Regions from separate parts of the Telluria sp. Soil_C_11 genome, predicted to be linked through region 4. Evidence: predicted binding sites of a transcription regulator. Region 4 holds the regulator's gene; each other region holds the start of a gene.

Region 1 (5,608 bases), on a different contig from region 4:
GCGCAGCACCAGTTTGGGTTCGGCGATCACGCGCGCCTGGCCGGCGTTCCAGCCGTCACGGAAGGCGCCCGGCGCCGGGGCGGGCAGCGACACGGTCTGCACATGCGCGGCGGGGCTGTCGGCCCAGCCGGGGAAGGCCAGGGCCATCAGCTGCTCGGGCGCCGGCTGCGCGCCCGGTGCGGCGTAGGCGTTCGAAGAAACGGCGCCGGCGCCCAGCACCGCGGCCGCCACGAGGGCGGCGCGCAGGCGGGCGCTCCGCTGCTGCAGGTTTGCCATGTTCAGGTCTTCTTGCCGTTCCAGATTTCCATCATGTCCGGCGAACCCTGCGAGCGGATCCCGTTGTCGGACAGGATGCTGTCGGTGGCGGCCTGCATCTCCTTGCGCGGCAGGACCATGGTCTCGCCTTCGCGCTGGTCGAAACGCAGCACCAGCAGGTCGTCCTTCAGGTCGCGCAGCAGGGCCACCAGGTGGCGCAGGCTGCGCACCGGCACGCCGTTGACCGACTCCACCACGGCGCCGAAGCGGTTGCTGTAGCCGGTCGTCAGCTTGTGCGGGAAGAAGGGCGAGCTGATGACCACCAGTTCCTCGCGCTGGCCGTCCGGCCCCTCGCCGCGGCGCGTCACCAGCGGGCTGCCGTTGAAGCTGAGGGCGTTCAGCGCCCCCGCATTGCCGCTCACGGAGGACAGGAACTCGGAGGTGGCGCGCGAGAACACGATCGGACCGTACACGAAGTAGGACGGGTAGCCGCCGTTCAGGTCCGGGATCAGGAGCTGGCGCGGGCCGCCCACCGGTACCTGCACCTGCAGGGTCTTGCCGCCGCGGACCACGGTCAGCGGCACCTTGCCGTTCTTCGCGACCTGCTGCACGCGGTACTGGAAGCGCACGCGCAGGTTCGGGCCCAGCTTGACCATGGCCTGGTTATCGACCGGATAGTCGCCGATGCGGGTGATGACGTCCCATTCCTTCAGCGGATAATTGGGGTCGTTGCTGTGGGGGCGGTGCACGACCGCGCCTTCGACCGACTTGTCGAGCTTGAGGTACTGGCGCAGGACCGGGTTTTCCAGCGTCTGTATGCTCTCGAGCAGCAGCGGCTTGCCGTCGTAGCGGCCGTCCGCGATGTCGCTCAGGAACAGCTCGATCTCTTCGTTCGGGATCACGTAGCCGATGTTGTTGGCCCCGGCGATACCGGAAAAGGCCAGGCCGATCATGCGGTCGCCGGCGATCACCGGGCCGCCGCTGTTGCCGGGGTTGATCGGGGCGTCGATCTGCACCCGCAGGCCAGCGTTGCCGAAGCCGTAGGGGACGAATTCGACGCGCGAGACGATGCCCTTGGTGATCGACAGCGAGTTGCCGCCGACCGGATAGCCGTAGGCGAACACCTGCTCGCGCACGTCCGGCAGCACGCTGGCGCGCGGCAGCGCCGGGTGCTTGTCGAAGAAAGACTCGTCGTCGAGCTTGAGCAGGGCGAGGTCCATGCCGCGCGCCACCGCCACCACCGTGGCCCCGACCTTGTCGCCGTCCTCGCTGGCCTGGACCTGCACCTGGCTGGCATAGCCGACCACGTGGGCATTCGTGAGAATGCGCTTGCCCTCGATGATCACGCCCGAGCCGGTGACGTCCTGCGGCGTGGCCTTGGTCCACGGCTTGTACGGGTCGGGGCGGCGCAAGGTCGAGAAGATCTTGACGACCGAACGTTCGACCCGCGAGGAGATGGCGGGCGCGGTGGGTGCGGCCTTGGCGTCGGTGTCCTGCGCCTGGGCGGCGAGGCTGGCGGCAGCGAGCAGGGCTGCGGCGGCGATACGGGAAAATGTCATGCGTTTCTTTGACTCAAAAAGATGCTGGTTGACTATACACCGTGCGGCCGCGCGAAAGTTCACAAATACTCACCGCCGCGTCACATTCAGGGCTTCACGAACTTGAGCGTCATGCGGTCGCTCTCGCCGATGGCCTGGTATTTTTGGCGGTCCTCGTCGCGGTTGGTCAGGGTCGGCGGCAGCGCCCAGACACCGCCCTTGTGGTCGGCCTTGTCCTTCGGATTGGCGTTGATCTCGGACTTGGCCGCCAGCTTGAAACCAGCGCTTTCCGCCATCCTGATCACGTAGGACTCGTGGATGTAGCCGCTGGTTGCCTTGGCGTCCTGGGGCATCGATTCCGGCAGGCGGTGATCGGTCACGCCCAGCACGCCGCCCGGCTTCAGGCTCGTGTAGATGGCCTTGAACATTTCCTTGACCTTGTCGTCGCCCAGCTCGACGAAGTTGTGCACGTTGCGGAAGGTGAGCACCATGTCGACGCTGTTTGGCGGGGCGAAGTTGTAGATGGCCTTTGCCGGACTGAAGCCGCCCCGTACGACCTTGTCATACACCGCCGGGTTGGACTCCAGCAACGTCCTGGAGATGGCGCCGGCGCTGATCAGCTTGCCGTCCTGGCGCAGGTAGGGCGCCAGGATCTCGGTGTACCAGCCGCCTTCCGGCAGCAATTCGACCACCGTCATGGTCGGCTTGATGCCGAAGAAAGTCAGCGTGTCGTAAGGATGGCGCCAGGCGTCGCGCGCCACGTTGGCGCTGCTGCGGTGGCTGCCTGCGATTGCCGCACGCAGTTGGGCGTCGTCGGTCTGGCTGGCGGCCAGCGCAGTGCCGGCCAGGCCGCCAGCCAGCAGTGCGGCCAGGATGAATCGTTTCATGTGTCGCTCTCCATGTCGGTAAGGCAGCGGCGTCGTGCCGTGCCGTCCGCCGATCATCGGCCAGTGCATAGTTGTCGTCAAGTAAATATTATATATGTATCAAACGCGTCCGCGCGGACACTGTCCGGACAGGGGCGGACACGAAGCGGCCGGACACTGCTTTGGCAATCCGCTATGGCCCGGGGATGTCGAACGCCCTCAGGCGCTTGGCATAAAGATTGCCTATTCAAAAAGTTTAACTGCTGATATGGTTCAGCAGATAAATAAGAAGCACAGGCGCAGTACAACTAGAGCGGTCCGCCCGCCGGACCACTGTCCAACACAGGAGACGTCATGGAACGCCGTACCTTCCTCAACATCAGCGGCCTGGCTTTCGGCTCGATGCTGGTGCCCGTCTTCGGCCGCGCGATCGCGGCCGAAGAGCTGCTCAAGCCGATGCCGGTCGCGGCCAAGAAAATGCTGGCCGATACGGCGCTGGGCGCCGCCACCAAGGCCGGCGCCAGCTACTGCGACGTGCGCATCGGCCGCTACCTCAACCAGTACGTGATCACCCGCGACCTGAACGTCGAGAACGTGGTCAACACCGAGTCGGCCGGCATCGGCGTGCGCGTGATCTGCAACGGCGCCTACGGCTTCGCCGCCACCAACGACATGACCCCGGACGGCGTGGCCGGCGCGGCGCGCCAGGCGGTGGCGATTGCCAAGGCCAACGCCAGGCTGCAGTCCGAGCCGGTGCAGCTCGCGCCGGTGAAAGGCGTGGGCGAGGTGTCGTGGGCGACGCCGGTAGTGAAAGATTGGCGCACGGTGCCGATCAAGGAGAAGGCCGAGCTGCTGATCGCGGCCAACAAGGCCGGCATGGACGGCGGCGCCAACTTCATGCAGTCGATGCTATTCCAGGTGAACCAGCAGAAGTATTTCGCCTCCACCGACGGTTCCTACATCGACCAGGACATCCAGCGCCTGTGGGCGCCGCTGACCGCCACCGCGGTCGACAAGGCCACCGGCAAGTTCCGTTCGCGCCAGGGCCTGTCGGCGCCGGTCGGCATGGGCTACGAATACCTGGCCGCGCGCAAGGAAGACAAGATCAAGGCCGCCGGTGGCGTCGCCACGCTGTACACCAAGTCATATGACATCGTCGAGGACGCGCGCGCCGCCGGCCGCGACGCCAAGCGCAAGCTGACCGCCAAGTCGGTCACTCCGGGCAAGTACGACCTGATGCTCTCGCCGGAACACCTGTGGCTGACGATCCACGAATCGGTCGGCCACCCGACGGAACTGGACCGCGTGCTGGGCTACGAGGCCAACTACGCCGGCACCAGCTTCGCCACCCTCGACAAGTGGGAATCGAAGAAATTCAACTACGGTTCGCCGCTGGTGAACATCGTGGCCGACAAGACCACCCCGGGCTCGCTCGGCAACGTCGGCTACGACGACGAAGGCGTCAAGTGCAAGCGCTGGGACATCATCAAGGACGGCATCCTGGTCAGCTACCAGGCCACCCGCGACCAGGCCCACATCATCGGCAAGACCGAATCGGACGGCTGCTCGTACGCGGACAGCTGGAGCAACGTGCAGTTCCAGCGCATGCCGAACACCTCGCTCCAGGCGGGCAAGAAGAAGCTGACCCCGGACGAGATGGTCAAGGATATCAAGAAGGGCATCTACATCGTCGGCGACGGCTCGTTCTCGATCGACCAGCAGCGCTACAACTTCCAGTTCGGCGGCCAGCTGTTCTACGAAATCAAGGACGGCAAGATCGGCCAGATGCTGGAAGACGTGGCCTACCAGTCGAACACCCAGGACTTCTGGAATGCCTGCACGGCCCTGTGCGACGAGCGCGACTGGCGCATGGGCGGCTCCTTCTTCGACGGCAAGGGCCAGCCTCCGCAGATCTCCATCGTGTCGCACGGCGCCTCGACCGCGCGCTTCAACGGCATCAACGTCATCAACACGGCCCGCAAGATCGGCTAAGGCAGGGAGCACACACATGACCATCCTGACCCAGGAACAAACCAAACGCATCTGCGACCGCGTGCTGTCGCTGTCCAAGGCCGACGAATGCAGCGTGACCGTGGAAGGCAGCCGCAAGGGCAATATCCGCTTCGCGCGCAATGCCGTCTCCACCGCCGGCCTGGCGGAAGACACCGCCATCGCCGTGCAGGTCGCCTTCGGAAAGCGCCAGGGCGTCGCCACCATCAACGAGTTCGACGACAAGTCGCTGGAAAAAGTCGTCCGCCGCGCCGAAGACCTGGCCCGGCTGGCGCCGGAGAATCCGGAATTCATGCCGGCCGTCGGCAAGCAGAACTACCGCGCGTCCGAGACCTTCAGCAAGAAGACCGCCGCCATCGATCCGGAATTCCGCGCCCAGTCCGCGGCCTACGCGATCGAAGCCTGCCGCAAGAACAAGCTGGTGGCCGCCGGCTTCTTCAACGACAGCACTTCATTCACCAGCGTCGCCAATTCGAACGGCGTGTTCGGCCACCAGGACGAGACCGGCCTGGACTTCACCTGCACCGTGCGCACCGAAGACGGCCGCGGCTCCGGCTGGGTCAAGCGCTCGGCCACCGACGCCGCCCGTTTCGATCCGCGCGAAGCGGCCGACGTGGCGATCGAAAAAGCGCTGCGCTCGGTCGATGCGAAGGCGCTGGAACCGGGCCGCTACACCGTGATCCTGGAGCCGGCCGCGACCTCCGAGCTGCTCGGCTTCATGCTGTTCGGCTTCGACGCGCGCCAGACCGACGAGGGCCGCAGCTTCCTGTCGAAGAAGGGCGGCGCCTCGCGCCTGGGCGACAAGCTGTTCGACAGCCAGGTCAACATCTGGGCCGACCCGTGGAATCCGGACGTGCCGGTGCTGCCGTGGGATACCCAGAACCTGATCGCGCGCGAGCGCATGGACATCATCAAGGACGGCAAGGTCAACGCCCTAAA
Region 2 (5,608 bases), on a different contig from region 4:
CGCAGCTTCTCCATGACGGGGGAGTCGCCGCGCAGGTCGTTCAGGCCGCGCCGCGCCCGGCGCGGGTCCGGGGCGCCGCGCCGGCCGCGCCCGGCTTCCAGGCGGGTCAGGCGCGCCATCTCGAGGGCGTCGTCGAAAGCCTGGCGGATCGAGGCGGCCGAATACACGAACACCGCCTTCAGGCCGGCCTCCTCGGCCAGGTCGGTAATCAGGCCGGCGCCGACGATCACCTCGACCCCGGCCGCCTTCAGTTCGTCGATGGCGGCGCGCGCGTCTTCCTCGGTCACGTAGGTGCGCTGGGCGATAGGTAATCCGAAAGTGGCGCTGAAGTCGGCCAGTTCCGGCATCGGCTGCTGGTAGCTGATCAGCGCGATGTGCGGAGAAAGGCGGCGCGCCCGCGCCAGCGCCTGCATCACGTCGCTGCCGCTGGCCTTCGCCACCACCACCGGCACCGACACGCGCCCCTTCAAATAAGCGGCGTTGGAACCGGCCGCGATCACGACGTCGCAATGGTCGGTCGCCATGCGTTCGCGGATGTGGCGCGCGGCCTCGTCGAAGCCCAGGTGCAGCGGCTCGATCTGGGCCAGGTGGTCGTATTCGAGGGTGATGTCACGGAACAGGTCGGACAGGCGCGAGACCGAAACGGTCCAGATCACGGGCTTGTCGATGCTGTCGTGCGGCGTGCGGGCGGGATGGCTCATGTTGCAAGTGTAGCGCAATGTGCACCCGACGTTTCAGCGTGAAACATCGTATTGACCGTTAATTTCCGTAACAGTCGTAAGAATTGGGTAAGGCAACCCTCATAGCATCGCTACCAGCCTGTACCAAAAAGGCATCATTAAAAGTATTGGAGACAAACAGTGGAACAAGACGTCGTACAACGGGTCAAGAGCGACCCGAATTACCAGAAGCTGGTCAAGACCCGCTCCCGCTACGGCTGGATGCTGACCTGGGCCGTGATGATCGTGTATTACGGCTTCACCTGCCTGAACGCCTTCGACAAGGAATTCATGGGCGCCCGCATCGGCGCGGGCGTGATGTCCTGGGGCGTGCCCCTGGGCCTGTTCGTGATCCTGTTCACGGTGGTCGTGACCGGCATCTACGTGCGCCGCGCCAACAGCGAATTCGACGCGCTGACCGATGCGATCCAGCGCAACGCCGCAGCCGGCGATTCCGGCGCCACGCCGATCAAGCAAAAGGTGCGCGCATGAAAGCCATGATCCGACACGCTTGCGCACTGGCCTTGCTGGCCGCCGCCAACGCCGCCATCGCCGCGCCCGACCTGGGCCAGGCCACCAAGCAGGCCACCAACTGGACCGCGATCACGATGTTCGCGGCCTTCGTCATCTTCACCCTGTTCATCACCAAGTGGGCCGCCGCGCGCACCCGCTCGGCGTCCGACTTCTACACCGCCGGCGGCGGCATCACCGGCTTCCAGAACGGCCTGGCGATCGCCGGCGACTTCATGTCGGCCGCGTCCTTCCTGGGCATTTCGGCCGCCGTGTTCGCCAATGGCTTCGACGGCCTGATCTACGCGATCGGCTTCCTGGTCGGCTGGCCCGTCATCACCTTCCTGATGGCCGAGCGCCTGCGCAACCTGGGCCGCTTCACCTTCGCCGACGTCGCCGCCTACCGCTTCGCCCAGAAGCCGGTGCGCATGTTCGCCGCCTCCGGCACCCTGGTGACCGTGCTGTTCTACCTGATCGCGCAAATGGTCGGCGCCGGCCAGCTGATCAAGCTGCTGTTCGGCCTGGACTACGGCGTCGCCGTGGTGCTGGTGGGCGTGCTGATGATGGTCTACGTGCTGTTCGGCGGCATGACCGCCACCACCTGGGTGCAGATCATCAAGGCAGTGATGCTGCTGGCGGGCGCCTCCTTCATGGCGTTCTCGGTGCTGGCCATGTACGACTTCAGCCCGGAAGCGCTGTTCGCCAAGGCCGTCGACGTGCACAGCAAGGGCATCTCGATCATGGGCCCGGGTAACTTCATCAAGGACCCGATCTCCGGCATCTCCTTCGGCATGGCGCTGATGTTCGGCACCGCCGGGCTGCCGCACATCCTGATGCGCTTCTTCACCGTCCCGAGCGCCAAGGAAGCGCGCAAGTCGGTGCTGTGGGCCACCACCTGGATCGGCTACTTCTACATCCTGACCTTCATCATCGGCTTCGGCGCGATCGTGCTGGTCGGTACCAACCCGGCCTTCAAGGACGCCGCCGGCAAGCTCCTCGGCGGTAACAACATGGCGGCCGTGCACCTGGCCAGCGCGGTCGGCGGCGATATCTTCCTCGGCTTCATCTCGGCCGTGGCCTTCGCCACCATCCTCGCGGTGGTGGCCGGCCTGACCCTGTCGGGCGCCTCGGCCGTCTCGCACGACATCTATGCGACCGTGGTCAAGAAGGGCCAGCCGGCCCCGGGCAGCGAACTGCGCGTGTCGAAGATTACCACCATCGTCCTCGGCATCATCGCCGTGGCGCTGGGCTATGTGTTCGAAACCGTGAACGTGGCCTTCATGGTCTCGCTGGCCTTCGCGATCGCGGCCTCGGCCAACTTCCCGGTGCTGTTCATGTCCGTCCTGTGGAGCAAGTGCACCACCCGCGGCGCGACCATCGGCGGCTTCCTGGGCCTGGCCACCGCCGTGATCCTGACCGTGCTGTCGAAATCGGTGTGGGTCGACGTCTTCCACAACAAGGCCGAGATCTTCCCGTACACTTCGCCGGCCCTGTTCTCGATGATCGTCGGCTTCGTCGGCGTGTGGCTGTTCTCGGTCACCGACAAGAGCCCGCGCGCGGCCATCGACAAGGCCGGCTTCGAGGCGCAGGAAGTGCGTTCGGAGACCGGTATCGGTGCTGCTGCCGCATCGGCACACTGAACCTGCGCCGCTGTACACTGAACCCGAAAGCCGGTCTCCGGCTTTCGGGTTTTTTCATGGAGAGGAGGGCGGCCGATGAGGTCCGGCGCGATCGTCGCGCCGCGCAGGAGTGGAACGGGTCATGGCTTGCCTGTTGCAGCGCGATGTTTCACAATGAAACATTCCTGAAGCGCCAGTGCCGGCCTGCGTGACGGAGGCGGCCGCAAGTCCTTGAAAACATGGGGCAGGGCGCCGCTTTCCGGCCTGGCACGCCGTTTGCATTGTTTCTCGCCATATTCCCGTCAACGCATCATTGAAAGGTAACAGGACATGAGCCAACTCTCCGCAGGCGCGAAATTCCGCCAGGCCGTGCAGGAAGAACACCCGCTGCAGGTGATCGGCGCGATCAACGCCAACCACGCCCTGCTGGCCAAGCGCGCCGGCTATCGCGCGATCTACCTGTCGGGCGGCGGCGTGGCGGCCGGCTCGCTGGGCCTGCCCGACCTCGGCATCTCCGGCCTGGAAGACGTGCTGATCGACGTGCGCCGTATCACCGACGTGTGCGACCTGCCGCTGCTGGTCGACATCGATACCGGCTTCGGCTCGTCGGCCTTCAACGTGGCGCGCACCGTGCGCTCGCTGATCAAGGCCGGCGCCGGCGCCTGCCACATCGAAGACCAGGTCGGCGCCAAGCGCTGCGGCCACCGCCCGGGCAAGGAGATCGTCAGCCAGGGCGAGATGGTCGACCGCATCAAGGCCGCCGTCGACGCCCGCACCGACGACAACTTCGTGATCATGGCGCGCACCGACGCCCTGGCCGTCGAGGGCCTGGACAAGGCCGTCGAACGCGCCGTCGCCTGCGTCGAAGCCGGCGCCGACATGATCTTCCCGGAAGCGATCACCAGCCTCGAGATGTACGCCCGGTTCAAGAAGGCGGTCAAGGTGCCGATCCTGGCCAACATCACCGAGTTCGGCGCGACCCCGCTGTTCACCGTCGAAGAGCTGAAGGGCGCCGACGTCGACATCGTGCTGTACCCGCTGTCGGCCTTCCGCGCCATGAACAAGGCCGCCGAGAACGTGTACGAAGCGATCCGCCGCGACGGCACCCAGAAGAACGTGGTCGACACCATGCAGACCCGCGCCGAGCTGTACGACCGCATCGACTACCACAGCTTCGAGCAGAAACTGGACGCCCTGTTTGCCCAGAACAAAGCCAAATAACCGCCTACGGAGACCACGATATGACCGACCAGACCAAACCGAACGACGCATCAAAAGCTGAACCTTCGACCTTCAAGCCGAAGAAATCCGTCGCCCTGTCCGGCGTCGCCGCCGGCAATACCGCACTGTGCTCGGTGGGCCGCTCCGGCAACGACCTGCACTACCGCGGCTACGACATCCTGGACGTGGCCGACACCTCCGAATTCGAAGAAATCGCCTACCTGCTGGTGCACGGCAAGCTGCCGACCGAAGCCGAACTGCGCGGCTACAAGGCCAAGCTGAAGATGCTGCGCGGCCTGCCGCAAGCGGTGAAGTCCGCGCTGGAAGCGCTGTCGGCCGCCTCGCATCCGATGGACGTGATGCGCACCGCCGTCTCGGTGCTGGGCTGCACCCTGCCGGAAAAGGACGACCACAACATCCCGGGCGCGCGCGACATCGCCGACCGCCTGATGGCATCGCTGGGTTCGGCGCTGCTGTACTGGTACCACTTCAGCCATGCTGGCCGCCGCATCGAGGTCGAGACCGACGACGACTCGATCGGCGGCCATTTCCTGCACCTGCTGCACGGTACCAAGCCGCCGGAGGAGTGGGTCAAGGCCATGCACACTTCGCTGATCCTGTACGCCGAGCACGAGTTCAATGCCTCGACCTTCACCGGCCGCGTGATCGCCGGCACCGGTTCCGACATCTACTCGGCCATCACCGGCGCGATCGGCGCGCTGCGCGGCCCGAAGCACGGCGGCGCCAACGAGGTCGCGTTCGAAGTCCAGAAGCGCTACGAGAACCCGGACGAAGCCGAAGCCGACATCCGCAACCGCGTCGCCAACAAGGAAGTCGTGATCGGCTTCGGCCACCCGGTGTACACGATCGCGGACCCGCGCAACAAGGTGATCAAGGAAGTCGCCCGCACGCTGTCGGCCAGCGCCGGCTCGATGAAGATGTTCGACATCGCCGAGCGCCTGGAATCGGTGATGTGGGAAGTGAAGAAGATGTTCCCGAACCTGGACTGGTTCTCGGCCGTCTCGTACCACATGATGGGCGTGCCGACCGCGATGTTCACGCCGCTGTTCGTGATCGCGCGCACCTCGGGCTGGTCGGCGCACATCATCGAGCAGCGGATCGACAACAAGATCATTCGTCCGAGCGCCAATTATGTCGGTCCGGAGGACCTGAAGTTCGTGCCGCTGGCGGAGCGTAAGTAAGCCCGCGAACGGTTGAACCAACACACCGTCGTTCCCGCGCAGGCGGGAACCCAAGTTTGAAAAGCAGTCGATAACTCTTGCAGAACTTGGATCCCCGCCTTCGCGGGGACGACGGAGAAAATGATGAACCTGACCATCCGCCAGCTCAACCCCGCCGACGCAACCGCCTACCGCACCCTGCGCCTGGCCGGCCTGCGCGCCTTCCCGCACGCCTTCCGGCCGGACCATGAAGAGGCATCGAAGCAGCCCTTGTCCTGGGCCGAAAAGCGCCTGGCGAAAGAAGGGGAGTACTGGTTCGGCGCCTTCGAAGGAAGCACGCTGGTCGGCGCGGTCTGCC
Region 3 (5,608 bases), on a different contig from region 4:
CGATCAGGCGCTGGGCCATGCGCACGGAGTCCTGGAAGAACACGTTGTCGTCGACCATGCCGTGCGCGATCAGCAGGTTGCCCTGCAGGTTCTGCGCGTACTCGATCGGCGACGAGACCTTGTAGGCTTCCGGGTCGAGGTCCGGGGTGTTCAGGATGTTGGCCGTGTACTCGTGGTTGTAGGTGGTCCAGTCGGTGACCGGGCGCAGCGCGGCGCCCGACTTGAACACTTCCGGCGCACGCAGCAGGGCCATGAAGGTCATGAAGCCGCCGTAGCTGCCGCCGTAGATGCCGACGTTCTTCGCGTCGCCCTGCTGGTTGGCGACCATCCAGTTCACGCCGTCCAGGTAGTCTTCCAGTTCCGGGTGGCCCATCTGGCGGTAGATCGCGCTGCGCCATTTGGCGCCATAGCCCTTCGAGGCGCGGTAGTCCATGTCCAGCACCACGTAGCCCTTCTGCACCAGCAGGTTGTGGAACATCTGCTCGCGGAAGTAGGGCGTGTAGCGCTGCGTGACGTTCTGCAGGTAGCCGGCGCCGTGCACGAACATCACCACCGGATAGCGCTTGCCCGGCTCGAGCCGGGCCGGACGGTACAGCTTCGACCAGACCGGTTCCGCGCCATGCGTGGAGGGAACGGCCACGAACTGCGGCTGGATCCAGTCGTGGGACTTGAATTCGGTGGTGCGGGTATCGGTCAGCCTGACCGCGTCGCCGCCGCTCGAGGGCAGGGTGGCGATCTGCGGCGGCAGGTAAGGGCCGGAGTAATGCACCAGCAGCTTGCGCTGGTCCGGCGACAGGCGGAAGTCTTCCACGCCGCCGTCGAGGCGGCTGACTTCGCGGGTCGAGCCGTCTTTCGCGTTGACCGCGCAGACTTCATAGGCGCCCGGGGTCTTGCGGTTGCACAGCAGCCAGGCGGTGGCGCCGTCGGCCGACCACGCCACGTCCGACGCTTCCCACTTGCCCTGCGTGAGGGCGCGGGTGCGTCCGGAAGCGTCCAGCGTGTACAGGTGGGCATAGCCGGTTTCCTCGGACAGGTACCACAGCGTGCTGTTGTCCGGCAGCCAGCCGAATTCGCTGCTGTCGAAGTTGATCCAGGCCTGGTCGGTCAGGCGGTGCACCGGCTTGAGCGCGGCGCGCGGCAGATCGACGGTGGCGATCCAGCGGTCCTTGTTGTCGACCGCGCGCAGCATCACCGCCGCGTTCGCGCCGTTCGCGCTCCAGACCACGTTCTCGCCGTCGAAGCCGACCTTCACGGCGCGGTTGCCCTTGAGCGGATCGAGCTTGCGTTCGGCGCGCATGGCGGCCAGCGGGTCGGCGTTCACGCCCGGCAGGACGTCGAAGGACAGGTCCTTCACCTCGCGGGTGAGCAGGTTGACCAGCTTCAGGCCGTGCGGGTGCGGGCTGTTGCGGCCGACGCGGGTGCGCTCGTCCGAGGTTTCTTCGTAGCCGGACTCGGTCACGTAGCGCGGCATCTTGCCGACGCGGCCCTTGTCGCCGCCATCCTTCGGACCGGTCACGACCAGCAGCCAGCGGCCGTCCGGCGACAGGTGGGTGGCGGCGATCGACAGCTTGTCGCCCAGGTAGATCGGGGCCGGGGCGCGGGTCGGGTCGGCGCGGCGTTCTTCCTCCGCGCGTGCGCGGTTGGCGTCGCGATCAATCTTCTGGCGCTTGAGGGTGGCGATCAGGCGCAGCTGCATGTCGCGCAGCGCATCCGGCTCCTGGGCGCCCGGCTCCTTGGCCGCGCGCGCCACGGCGATCGGCGACACCAGGCGGCTGGCGCGGTCCCAGGTGGCCCAGTCGTCGCCGATGCGGAACTGCACGCTGCGGCCGTCGGCGGAATACTGCACCGCGTTGATGGCGACGCCGCTGCTGCGCGAGATCTGCACCAGCTCGCCGTTCTTGAGGTCGCGCTCGAACAGGTCGCCGTTGCGGATGAAGGCGGCGCGGGTGCGCTCGCGGTTGTAGACCACCAGCGCGCCGTCCAGCCTGGCCAGTTCCGCATCCTCGACCTTGCGGGCCTTGTTCAGGCCGGACTGGGCCCCGGTCTGGTAGATGTCGCGCAGCGGCGAACCGGTGCGCTTTTGCTTGTACAGGACCTGCTTGCCGTCCCAGCTCCACCATGCGGTTTCCACGGGAGTGCCGATCCAGTCGGGATGGGCCATGGCCTGGTCGAGGGTGATGGGCGTCGAGGCGGCAACGGGCAGGGCCAGCAGGGCAGCCAGGACGGCGAGAGAAGCGTAAACGGGAAGGCGCATCGCGTGTCAGAGAGAAATTGCAAAAAAGCATTCTAGCTCAGCCGACAAGCATGCTGTGTGGATTCTCGCCGCGGGCGTCGCGCGCCTGCGTACGTACGGCGCCGTAAACGACAACGCCCGGCCAATGCCGGGCGTGGAGAACAGTAGCGACTGGATGGTGATGCTTAGCCGACTTCCTTGAATTGCGGCTGTTCGGTCATCCACAGTTCCGTCGGGGTGGTCACGGACGGGTTGCGGATGAAGAACACGATGCGGGTGACGATGGCCAGCGCCGAGATGCCGACGGTGATGTATTCGACTGGGGTCATGATGGTGTCCTTGTCAATTATTTGGAAGCGAGGTGGCGCAGTTCGGCCGACAGCGAAGGGCTGTGGGATTCGGCGGCGGCGGCCAGCGACAGCAGCTCGCGGCGGCTCTTCCGGGCGCTGCGGTCGGCGTCCTGTACGAACCAGCCGCCATGGGCGACGAACAGTTCGATCGCGAATTCGCGGATCCGGGCGATGCTGTCGGCAAATTGGTGGCGCAGACCTTTGTCCTGTGCCTGGGTGATCGTTGCGGTGCTCATGAAGTTCTCCGTGAAATCTCAGTTGTTGCGGTGCAGTATAGGGAGACTTCAGACATAAGGGAACTTTTACTTCGTGATGTTCTCCATTAGTATTGTGAATGTTTCTTGACGTTAAACTGTGGCTCGTCCTTACTTCGGTTATGCGTTTCGGAAATATCTGTCTGGCCCGGAACTTGCATATTCCCAAGGCATGAAACCGCCACCTCCCGTCCAGCGCAGCCTTCGTATCGTCGTGGTCAACACCGCGCCATGCGGCGGCGAGCAGGCCGCCGCCCAAGCGCAGCGCAACACCGCGCTGCGCATCGGGCTGCTGGAATCGGGCTACGACATCGTCGCCGCGCTGCCGGCCGATATCTTCCTGCCCGAGCGGATCGCCCAGATCCAGCCGGACATGATCATCATCGACAGCGAATCCGACGCCCGCGACGTGCTCGAGCACATCGTGATCGCCACCCGCGACGCGCCGCGTCCGATCGTGCTGTTCACCGACGACCAGGACCCGTCCAGCATGGATGCCGCGCTCGGCGCCGGCGTCTCGGCCTATATCGTGGCGGGGCTGCTGCCCGAGCGCGTGAAGCCGGTGCTGGACGTGGCCCTGGCCCGTTTCAAGCGCGAGCGCAGGCTGCTGGACGAACTCTCGGACACCCGCCGCCAGCTGGCCGACCGCAAGCTGGTCGAGCGCGCCAAGGGCGTGCTGATGGCGCGCAGCGGGCTGACCGAAGAGCAGGCTTACCAGAAGCTGCGCAGCATGGCGATGAACAGGAAGTTGAAGCTGGGTGAGGTGGCGCAGCGGATTCTGGATGTGGAAGACCTTTTATAGTTGACGTATGTATCGTCGTCCCCGCGAAGGCGGGGATCCAAGTTCTGCATGAGCTGCCGAAACACCAGCAAACTTGGGTTCCCGCCTGCCCGGGAACGACGGCTAAGGACCTTATATGCTGATCGGCTCCGACCGCCCCGAAACCCCCATCATCCGCGCCGGCTTCATGCCGCTGACCGACTGCGCCCCGCTCGTGATGGCCGCCGTGCTCGGGCTGGACGAAAAATACGGCATCAAGCTCGAACTCAGCCGCGAGCATTCGTGGTCGGGCATGCGCGACCGCCTGGCCAACGGCAGCCTCGATGTCGCCCATGTGCTGTATGGCCTCGTGTACGGGGTCGAGATGGGCATCGGTGCGCGCGCCGTGCCGATGGCGGTGCTGATGAATTTGTCGCGCAACGGCCAGGCCGTCACCTTGTCGCGCGCGCTGGCGGAGCAGGGCGTCCTCGACGGGCCGTCGCTGGCGGCCCACATGTTGCGCGGCCGCCGCCGCTTTACCTTCGCCCACACTTTCCCGACCGGGAACCACGCGATGTTCCTGTATTACTGGCTGGCGGCGAGCGGCATCGATCCGCTGCGCGGCATCCAGGCGGCGACCGTCCCGCCGGGCCAGATGGCGGCCAGCCTGGCCGCCGGGCACATCGACGGCTTCTGCGCGGGCGAGCCGTGGAGCGCGCGCGCGGTGCTGGACGGCGGCGGCTTCACCGTCGCCACCAGCCAGGACATCTGGCCCGACCATCCCGGCAAGGCGCTGGGCGCCACCGCCGCCTTCGTCGACGCCCATCCGCACGCCTGCCGCGCGCTGGTAGCGGCGCTGCTGGAAGCGGGGCGCTGGCTCGACGCCTCGCCGGCGCACCGCGATGCCGCCGCCGAGGTGCTGGCCAGCCCGGCGTATGTGAACGCCGGCCGCGAACTGATCGCCGCGCGCCTGAACGGCTGGTATGACGACGGCATGGACCGGCGCTGGCGCGACCCGGACCCGCTGCGCTTCCACGCCGACGGCGAGGCGAATTTTCCCTGGCTGTCGGACGGCATGTGGTTCATGACCCAGCACCGGCGCTGGGGCCTGCTGCGCGACGATCCGGACTACCTGGCCGTCGCCGCCCGCGTCAACCGGGTCGGCCTGTACCGCGAAGCCGCCGCGCAGGCCGGCGTGGCGGCGCCCGCCGGCCTGCTGCGCTCGTCCGTGCTGATGGACGGCAAGGTCTGGGACGGCAGCAATCCTTCCGCTTATATCTCTTCATGAACAGTGCATGCCGGCGCCTCATTATCGCGCATGGTGCACCGCAATGAAGCGCAGTCCCCGCTAGCGCTGCGGCGCGCCAGGGGAAAGGGCATCTGGCACGGCTCTTGCAAACACTCCCTGCACGGATCAACGGCGATCCCATGCATATCCACCGGTCCAACGGCGGCCCGGAAGGTAGACAGAACACCAGGACAACGGCGTCCGCTGCACCCGAACCCATGCACCCATGCGTTCGGCCAGGCAGCGGGCGCCTTTTCTTTTTTATCGGGAGCGAACCATGGCCGGCAAAGCAAATTCAATCAAGCTGTTCTCCTTCAGTACGCCGCAAATGCGTGCTTTCCACCTGACCTGGGTGGCCTTCTTCGTCTGCTTCTTCGCCTGGTTCGCCTGCGCGCCGCTGATGCCGGTCATCAAAGGCGAGTTCCACCTGTCGATGGCGCAGATCGCCGACATCAACATCGCCGCCGTCGCCATCACCATCGTCGTGCGCCTGCTGGTCGGCCCGCTGTGCGACCGCTTCGGCCCGCGCAAGACCTATACCGGCCTGCTCGCCATCGGCGCCATCCCCGTGCTGGGCGTGGCCATGGCCCAGAGCTATGAAAGCTTCCTGCTGTTCCGCCTCGGGATCGGCGCGGTCGGCGCCAGCTTCGTGATCACCCAGTACCACACCTCGGTGATGTTCGGCCCGCGCGTGGTCGGCACCGCCAACGCGGCCTCGGCCGG
Region 4 (5,608 bases):
CTCCGTATTTTGGATAATCCATCGCAAGCCATGGCGACGACCTCCTACGTCAACAAGCGCACCGCGCACCGCTGGCGCCTGCTGGCCCTGATGCTGGTGGGCGTGTTCTTCGCCTTCGGCAGCTTCTGGCTGCTGCAGGTGATGCGCGGCGACGCGCAGGGGCCGAACGTCAACGTGGGCAACGATCCGGACTACATCATCGACAACTTCAGCTTCGTGCGCATGTCGGAAACCGGCCAGCCGCGCTACGTGATCTCGGGCGAGCGCCTGACCCACCGCCCGGCCGACAACACCTCGGTGATCGACAAGCCGGTCGTGCAGAGCATGAGCACCGACCATCCGCACATGACCATGACGGCCAACACCGCCCACGTCAACCAGGACCAGAACCAGATCGACCTGGCCGGCAACGTCGACATCTCGCGGCCGGGCAGCGCGACCTCGCAGCCGCTGCGCATCCGCACCGAAGCGCTGACCGTGCTGCCGGACGAGGAGATCTCGAAGACCGACAGGCCGATCGAGATGAAGCTCGGGGCCGCCTCCGTGACCGGGGTCGGCATGGTCGCCAACAACGCCACGCAACAGCTGACGCTGGGCGGGCGCGGCCGGATCATCTATCCGCCGCGTGCCGCACGCTGACAGGACAACCTGAAAGGATTCGCATCCAATGAAAAAAATATTCGCTGTCGCCGCGCTCTTGCTGGCAAGCCTGACCGCTACGGCCGAGCGGGCGGATTCCCTCAAGCAGGCCCAGATCGATTTCGACGACGGCCATATCGATGAAGCGACCCAGACCCGTATCCTGACCGGCAACGTGGTGCTGACGCGCGGCACCCTGCTGATCAAGTCGGACAAGGCCGTGCTGAAGGAAACGCCGGAGGGCTACATGCTGCTGACGCTGACGGCCGCGCCGGGCAAGACCGCGAGCTTCCGCCAGAAGCGCGACGGCGGCCCCGACCTGTGGACCGAGGGCCAGGCCCAGCGCATCGAGTACGACGAGCGCACCGAGGTGGTCAAGCTGTTCTCGAACGCCGTGGTCAAGCAGCTCGAAGGCAAGCGCATGACGAGCGAGGTGAACGGTCCCTTCATCTCCTACGACAACCGCACCGAGCAGGCGAACGTGCACAACGACGCCAGCGGCGAGAGCAAGCCGGGCGGCGGACGCAGCACCATCATCATCGCGCCGCGCCGCAGTGCGCCCGCTCAGGCGCCGGCAGCGCAGCCGGCAGGAGCAGCCAAGCAATGATCGATGTCCACGCAGACGCAGACGCAGACGCCGCCGCCCACGCTGGCGGCAGCACCCTGGTCGTCAAGGGACTGCAGAAGAGCTACGGCAAGCGCCTGGTGGTGCGCGACGTCTCGCTGCAGGTCGCCTGCGGCGAGGTGGTCGGCCTGCTCGGTCCGAACGGCGCCGGCAAGACCACCTCGTTCTACATGATCGTCGGCCTGGTGCCGGCCGACGCCGGTTCCATCGTGATCAACGGCACCGACATCACGAGCCTGCCGATCCACCGCCGCGCCATGCTCGGCCTGTCCTACCTGCCGCAGGAAGCCTCGGTGTTCCGCAAGCTGACGGTGGAGGAGAACATCCGCGCCGTGCTGGAACTGCAGCGCGAGAACGGCAAGCCGCTGGGCAAGGCGCGCATCGAGGAACGCCTCGACGAGCTGCTGGCCGAACTGCAGATCGAGAAGCTGCGCGAGAACCCGGCGCTGTCGCTGTCGGGCGGCGAGCGGCGCCGCGTCGAGATCGCGCGCGCGCTGGCGACCGATCCGCGCTTCGTGCTGCTGGACGAGCCGTTCGCCGGCGTGGATCCGATCGCGGTAATCGAGATCCAACGCATCGTGCGCTTCCTGAAGGAGCGCGGCATCGGCGTGCTGATCACCGACCATAACGTACGCGAGACGCTCGGCATCTGCGACCGCGCCTACATCATCAACCAGGGCGCGGTACTGGCATCCGGTCGTCCCGACGATATCATCGCCAACGAATCGGTCCGCCGCGTCTACCTGGGTGAACACTTCCGGATGTAGTCCATGAAACAGACGCTGCAACTCAAGACATCACAGCACCTTGCGCTGACGCCGCAACTCCAGCAGTCGATCCGGCTGCTGCAGCTGTCCACTCTCGAGCTGCACCAGGAGATCGAACAGGTCCTGAGCGACAACCCGCTGCTCGAACGCCTCGACGATCCGCTCGACCGCTCCGTGCGCCTGCTGGCCGACGGCGCGATCAACAATGGCGCGTCGACCTCGACCACGCCCGATGCGCCGCCCGCGTCCGGCCAGGGCGAGGAGGGCGGTGGCGGCGCCGAAGCCGAGGGCAGCCAGGAAGGCAACGACGCCGGCGACAGCGGCGGCGGCGAGCAGGAGATGGACTGGGGCGAACCGGGCCGCTCCGGCAGCGGCGGCGAGGAAGAAGACGGCCGCCCGCAGCTGGAAGCCAGCCCCGTCTCGCTGCGCGAACACCTGATGGAACAGGTGCGCCTGACCTGCATCTCGCCGCGTGACTGCGCACTGGTCGAGATCGTCGTCGACACCCTCGACGACAATGGCTACCTCGAGGAATCGCTGGACGAACTGCACGCGCGCCTGCCGCCCGAACTGGAGATCGAGTTCGAGGAACTGCGCACCGCGCTGGCGCTGGTGCAGAGCATGGACCCGCCCGGCGTGGGCGCGCGCAGCGCCGCCGAATGCCTGGCGCTGCAGATCCGCCGCATGCCCGGCGTGCCGATGGTGACGCGGCGCATGGCGCTGACCATCGTCGAACGCTACCTGACCTGGTTCGCGCAGCGCGAATTCAACAAGCTGAAGAAGGCCCTCGATTGCGACGACGAGGACCTGCGCGAAGCCCAGGCCGTGATCCGCCAGTGCAACCCGCATCCGGGCGCGGCCTTCGCTGCCGACGTCTCCGACTTCGTGGTGCCGGACGTGATCGTGCGCCGCGCGAAGGATGGCTGGAGCGTGCAACTGAATCCGGACGTGATGCCGCGCCTGCGCGTGAACAGCCTGTACGCCGCCCTGATGAAGCAGGGGAAATCGGAGTCGCAGCTGGCCGCGCAGCTGCAGGAAGCGAAGTGGCTCATCAAGAACATGCGCCAGCGTTTCGACACGATCCTGCGTGTCGCCCAGGCTATTGTCGAGCGGCAGCGCAACTTTTTCTCCCATGGCGCGGTTGCCATGCGGCCCCTTGTTTTACGTGAGATAGCTGATACACTAGGTCTACACGAGAGCACAATTTCTCGCGTCACAACTCAGAAATACATGCTGACGCCGCACGGCATGTTTGAGCTGAAGTACTTTTTCGGGAGTCACGTCGCGACCGAGGCAGGGGGAGAGGCCTCCTCGACCGCGATCCGGGCTCTCATCGTACAACTCACAGGAGCAGAAGACCCCAAGAACCCTTTATCCGATAGCAAGATCGCGGAGATGCTGGGGGAACAGGGAATGGTTATCGCACGCCGCACGGTCGCGAAATACCGTGAGGCGCTGAAGATCCCGCCCGTCAGCCTTCGCAAATCCCTGTAGCAAGCTCTTGCAACAACGCTGCCCGAAGCGCGATGTGCGCATGACAGGCGGCGCATCTTCAAAGGAGTGTGTATGAATCTCACTATCAGCGGACATCATCTCGATGTAACCCCAGCAATCCGAGAATACGTACAGAACAAGCTCGAACGCATCACCCGCCATTTCGATCAAGTGATCGACTCCCACGTCATCCTCTGCATAGACAATCTCACCGAGAAAGAAAAACGCCAGAAGGCCGAGATCAACTTGCGCGTTGCCGGGAAGATCGTTCACGTCGCGAGCGCCGCGCATGACCTGTACGCCGCGATCGACATGCTGATGGACCGACTCGACAGGCAAGTCCAGAAGTACAAGCAGATGCTGCAGGATCACAGTAACACTCCGCTGAAACGCATGGCCAACGAAGGGGGAGAAGAAGCTGCCGCCGCAGCGTGACGATTCCGCCGGCACAGCACAGGTAGGCAAAGGGCGCATTGGCGCCCTTTTCGTTTTTTGCGCGCTAGAATGCCGTTTTCCTTTTCAAACAATAAAACATGAGCGAATACGTGCAGACCCGGGTGGCGAACGGCACCGGCAACATTACCCTGGACCGTCCCAAGGCCCTGAACTCGCTGTCGCTGGAGATGGTGCGCGCCCTCACCGAGGCCCTGCTGGCCTGGCGCGACGATGCGGGCGTCGACGCCGTCGTTGTCAAGAGCACCAGCGACAAGGCCCTGTGCGCGGGCGGCGACATCCGCTTTTTCCACCAGGCCGGGCATGCCACGCCCACGGGCGGCAGTGCCTTGCTGGAAGACTTCTTTACCGAAGAATACGCACTGAACCACCTGATCCATTTCTATCCGAAGCCCTACATCTCCTTGATGGATGGCGTCGTGATGGGCGGCGGCATGGGCATCGCCCAGGGCGGCCCGGGCAGCGGCCTGCGCATCGTGACCGAGCGCACGAAGATGGCCATGCCCGAGGTGAACATCGGCCTGTTCCCGGACGTCGGCGGCAGCCACTTCCTGTCGCACGCGCCGGGCGCGCTCGGCATGTACCTGGGCCTGACCGGCCTCACCATCGGCGCCGCCGATGCGCTGTATGTCGGCCTGGCCGATGTGTTCGTCCCCGCCGCGCAACTGCCGGCGCTGCAGGAACTGATCGCCGCGACGCCGGGCGCGCAGCTGCCGGCCGCGATCCGCGCCTTCGCGGCGCCGTTCGCATCGCAGGCAGGGGCCAGCGAACTGCAGGCCCGGCGCGCGCTGGTCGACAGGCATTTCGGTGCATCGTCCGTGCAGGCCGTGATGGCCTCGCTGGAGGGCGACGACCATCCATTCGCGCAGAAGGCCCTGGCGGCCATGCGCCAGCGTTCGCCGCTGATGATGTGCGTGACGCGCGAGATGCTGGTGCGCGGCGCCACGATGGACGTGGCCGGCTGCCTGCGCATGGAACGCTCGCTGGTGCGCCGCAACTTCGAACACGGCGAAGTGCTGGAAGGCGTGCGCGCGCTGGTGATCGACAAGGACAATGCGCCGAAGTGGAATCCGCCGACGCTGGACGCGGTCACGCCGGAGATGGTGGCGCGCTTCTTCGAGCCGGTGTGGCCGGCCCATGCGCACCCGCTGCGACACCTAGTATAACTACGGTAGTGCCCCGCTTTCCGATGACGCAATGCATCATCCCTGCTATCTTTATGGGTTGATGCAATTTGGATAAAGGAAGCGACATGGCAACTGATCACTTCGTCGGTGTCGTCGGCGGCGGCTTGATGGGCGTCGGCATCGCGACCAGGTTCGCGCTCGCCGGCCATGCTACGCTGGTGGTAGAGGCCGATCCCGCCCGCGCCGCCGGCATCCCCCTGCTGGCGGCCGACATCCTGTCCCAGCTGGTTGACGCCGGCCTCATCGACGTGCCGCGGCGCGATGCCGCGCTCGCGCGCCTGCGCGTGGAAGGCGAGCCGGACGAACTGGCCGGCGCCGCCATGGTCATCGAGGCGATTCCCGAAGTGCTGGCGGCCAAGCACGCGCTGTATGCGAAGCTGGAAGCGATCCTGGCGCCGGACGCCATCATCGCCAGCAATACCAGCGGCTTTCCACCGGACGCC

The links. The regulator sigma-54, encoded in region 4, starts transcription at its own class of promoters, with help from an activator protein. The targets are predictions, from matches to a motif close to TGGCANGNAANCTGCTTT.
Region 1: the regulator sigma-54 is predicted to act here: its motif matches at 2,888-2,905, upstream of AC3A6M_RS21725 (TldD/PmbA family protein).
Region 2: the regulator sigma-54 is predicted to act here: its motif matches at 3,114-3,131, upstream of prpB (methylisocitrate lyase).
Region 3: the regulator sigma-54 is predicted to act here: its motif matches at 2,982-2,999, upstream of AC3A6M_RS06300 (ANTAR domain-containing response regulator).

Annotation. Positions count from the first base shown of each region.
Region 1 covers NZ_JBDGIN010000019.1:29,627-35,234, reverse strand. The annotation lists gene AC3A6M_RS21740 (hypothetical protein) at 1-276, opposite strand, end outside; gene AC3A6M_RS21735 (S1C family serine protease) at 279-1,814, opposite strand; gene AC3A6M_RS21730 (class I SAM-dependent methyltransferase) at 1,901-2,680, opposite strand; gene AC3A6M_RS21725 (TldD/PmbA family protein) at 3,014-4,651, shown strand; gene AC3A6M_RS21720 (TldD/PmbA family protein) at 4,668-5,608, shown strand, end outside.
Region 2 covers NZ_JBDGIN010000010.1:161,319-166,926, forward strand. The annotation lists gene prpR (propionate catabolism operon regulatory protein PrpR) at 1-701, opposite strand, end outside; gene AC3A6M_RS17515 (DUF485 domain-containing protein) at 861-1,211, shown strand; gene AC3A6M_RS17520 (cation acetate symporter) at 1,217-2,869, shown strand; gene prpB (methylisocitrate lyase) at 3,179-4,069, shown strand; gene prpC (bifunctional 2-methylcitrate synthase/citrate synthase) at 4,090-5,271, shown strand; gene AC3A6M_RS17535 (N-acetyltransferase family protein) at 5,395-5,608, shown strand, end outside.
Region 3 covers NZ_JBDGIN010000003.1:163,798-169,405, reverse strand. The annotation lists gene AC3A6M_RS06315 (S9 family peptidase) at 1-2,254, opposite strand, end outside; gene AC3A6M_RS06310 (hypothetical protein) at 2,419-2,562, opposite strand; gene AC3A6M_RS06305 (hypothetical protein) at 2,580-2,819, opposite strand; gene AC3A6M_RS06300 (ANTAR domain-containing response regulator) at 3,010-3,639, shown strand; gene AC3A6M_RS06295 (CmpA/NrtA family ABC transporter substrate-binding protein) at 3,755-4,885, shown strand; gene AC3A6M_RS06290 (MFS transporter) at 5,163-5,608, shown strand, end outside.
Region 4 covers NZ_JBDGIN010000006.1:205,731-211,338, reverse strand. The annotation lists gene AC3A6M_RS12690 (KdsC family phosphatase) at 1-17, shown strand, start outside; gene lptC (LPS export ABC transporter periplasmic protein LptC) at 31-639, shown strand; gene lptA (lipopolysaccharide transport periplasmic protein LptA) at 668-1,246, shown strand; gene lptB (LPS export ABC transporter ATP-binding protein) at 1,243-2,031, shown strand; gene AC3A6M_RS12670 (RNA polymerase factor sigma-54) at 2,035-3,525, shown strand; gene hpf (ribosome hibernation-promoting factor, HPF/YfiA family) at 3,598-3,960, shown strand; gene AC3A6M_RS12660 (enoyl-CoA hydratase/isomerase family protein) at 4,059-5,144, shown strand; gene AC3A6M_RS12655 (3-hydroxyacyl-CoA dehydrogenase family protein) at 5,231-5,608, shown strand, end outside.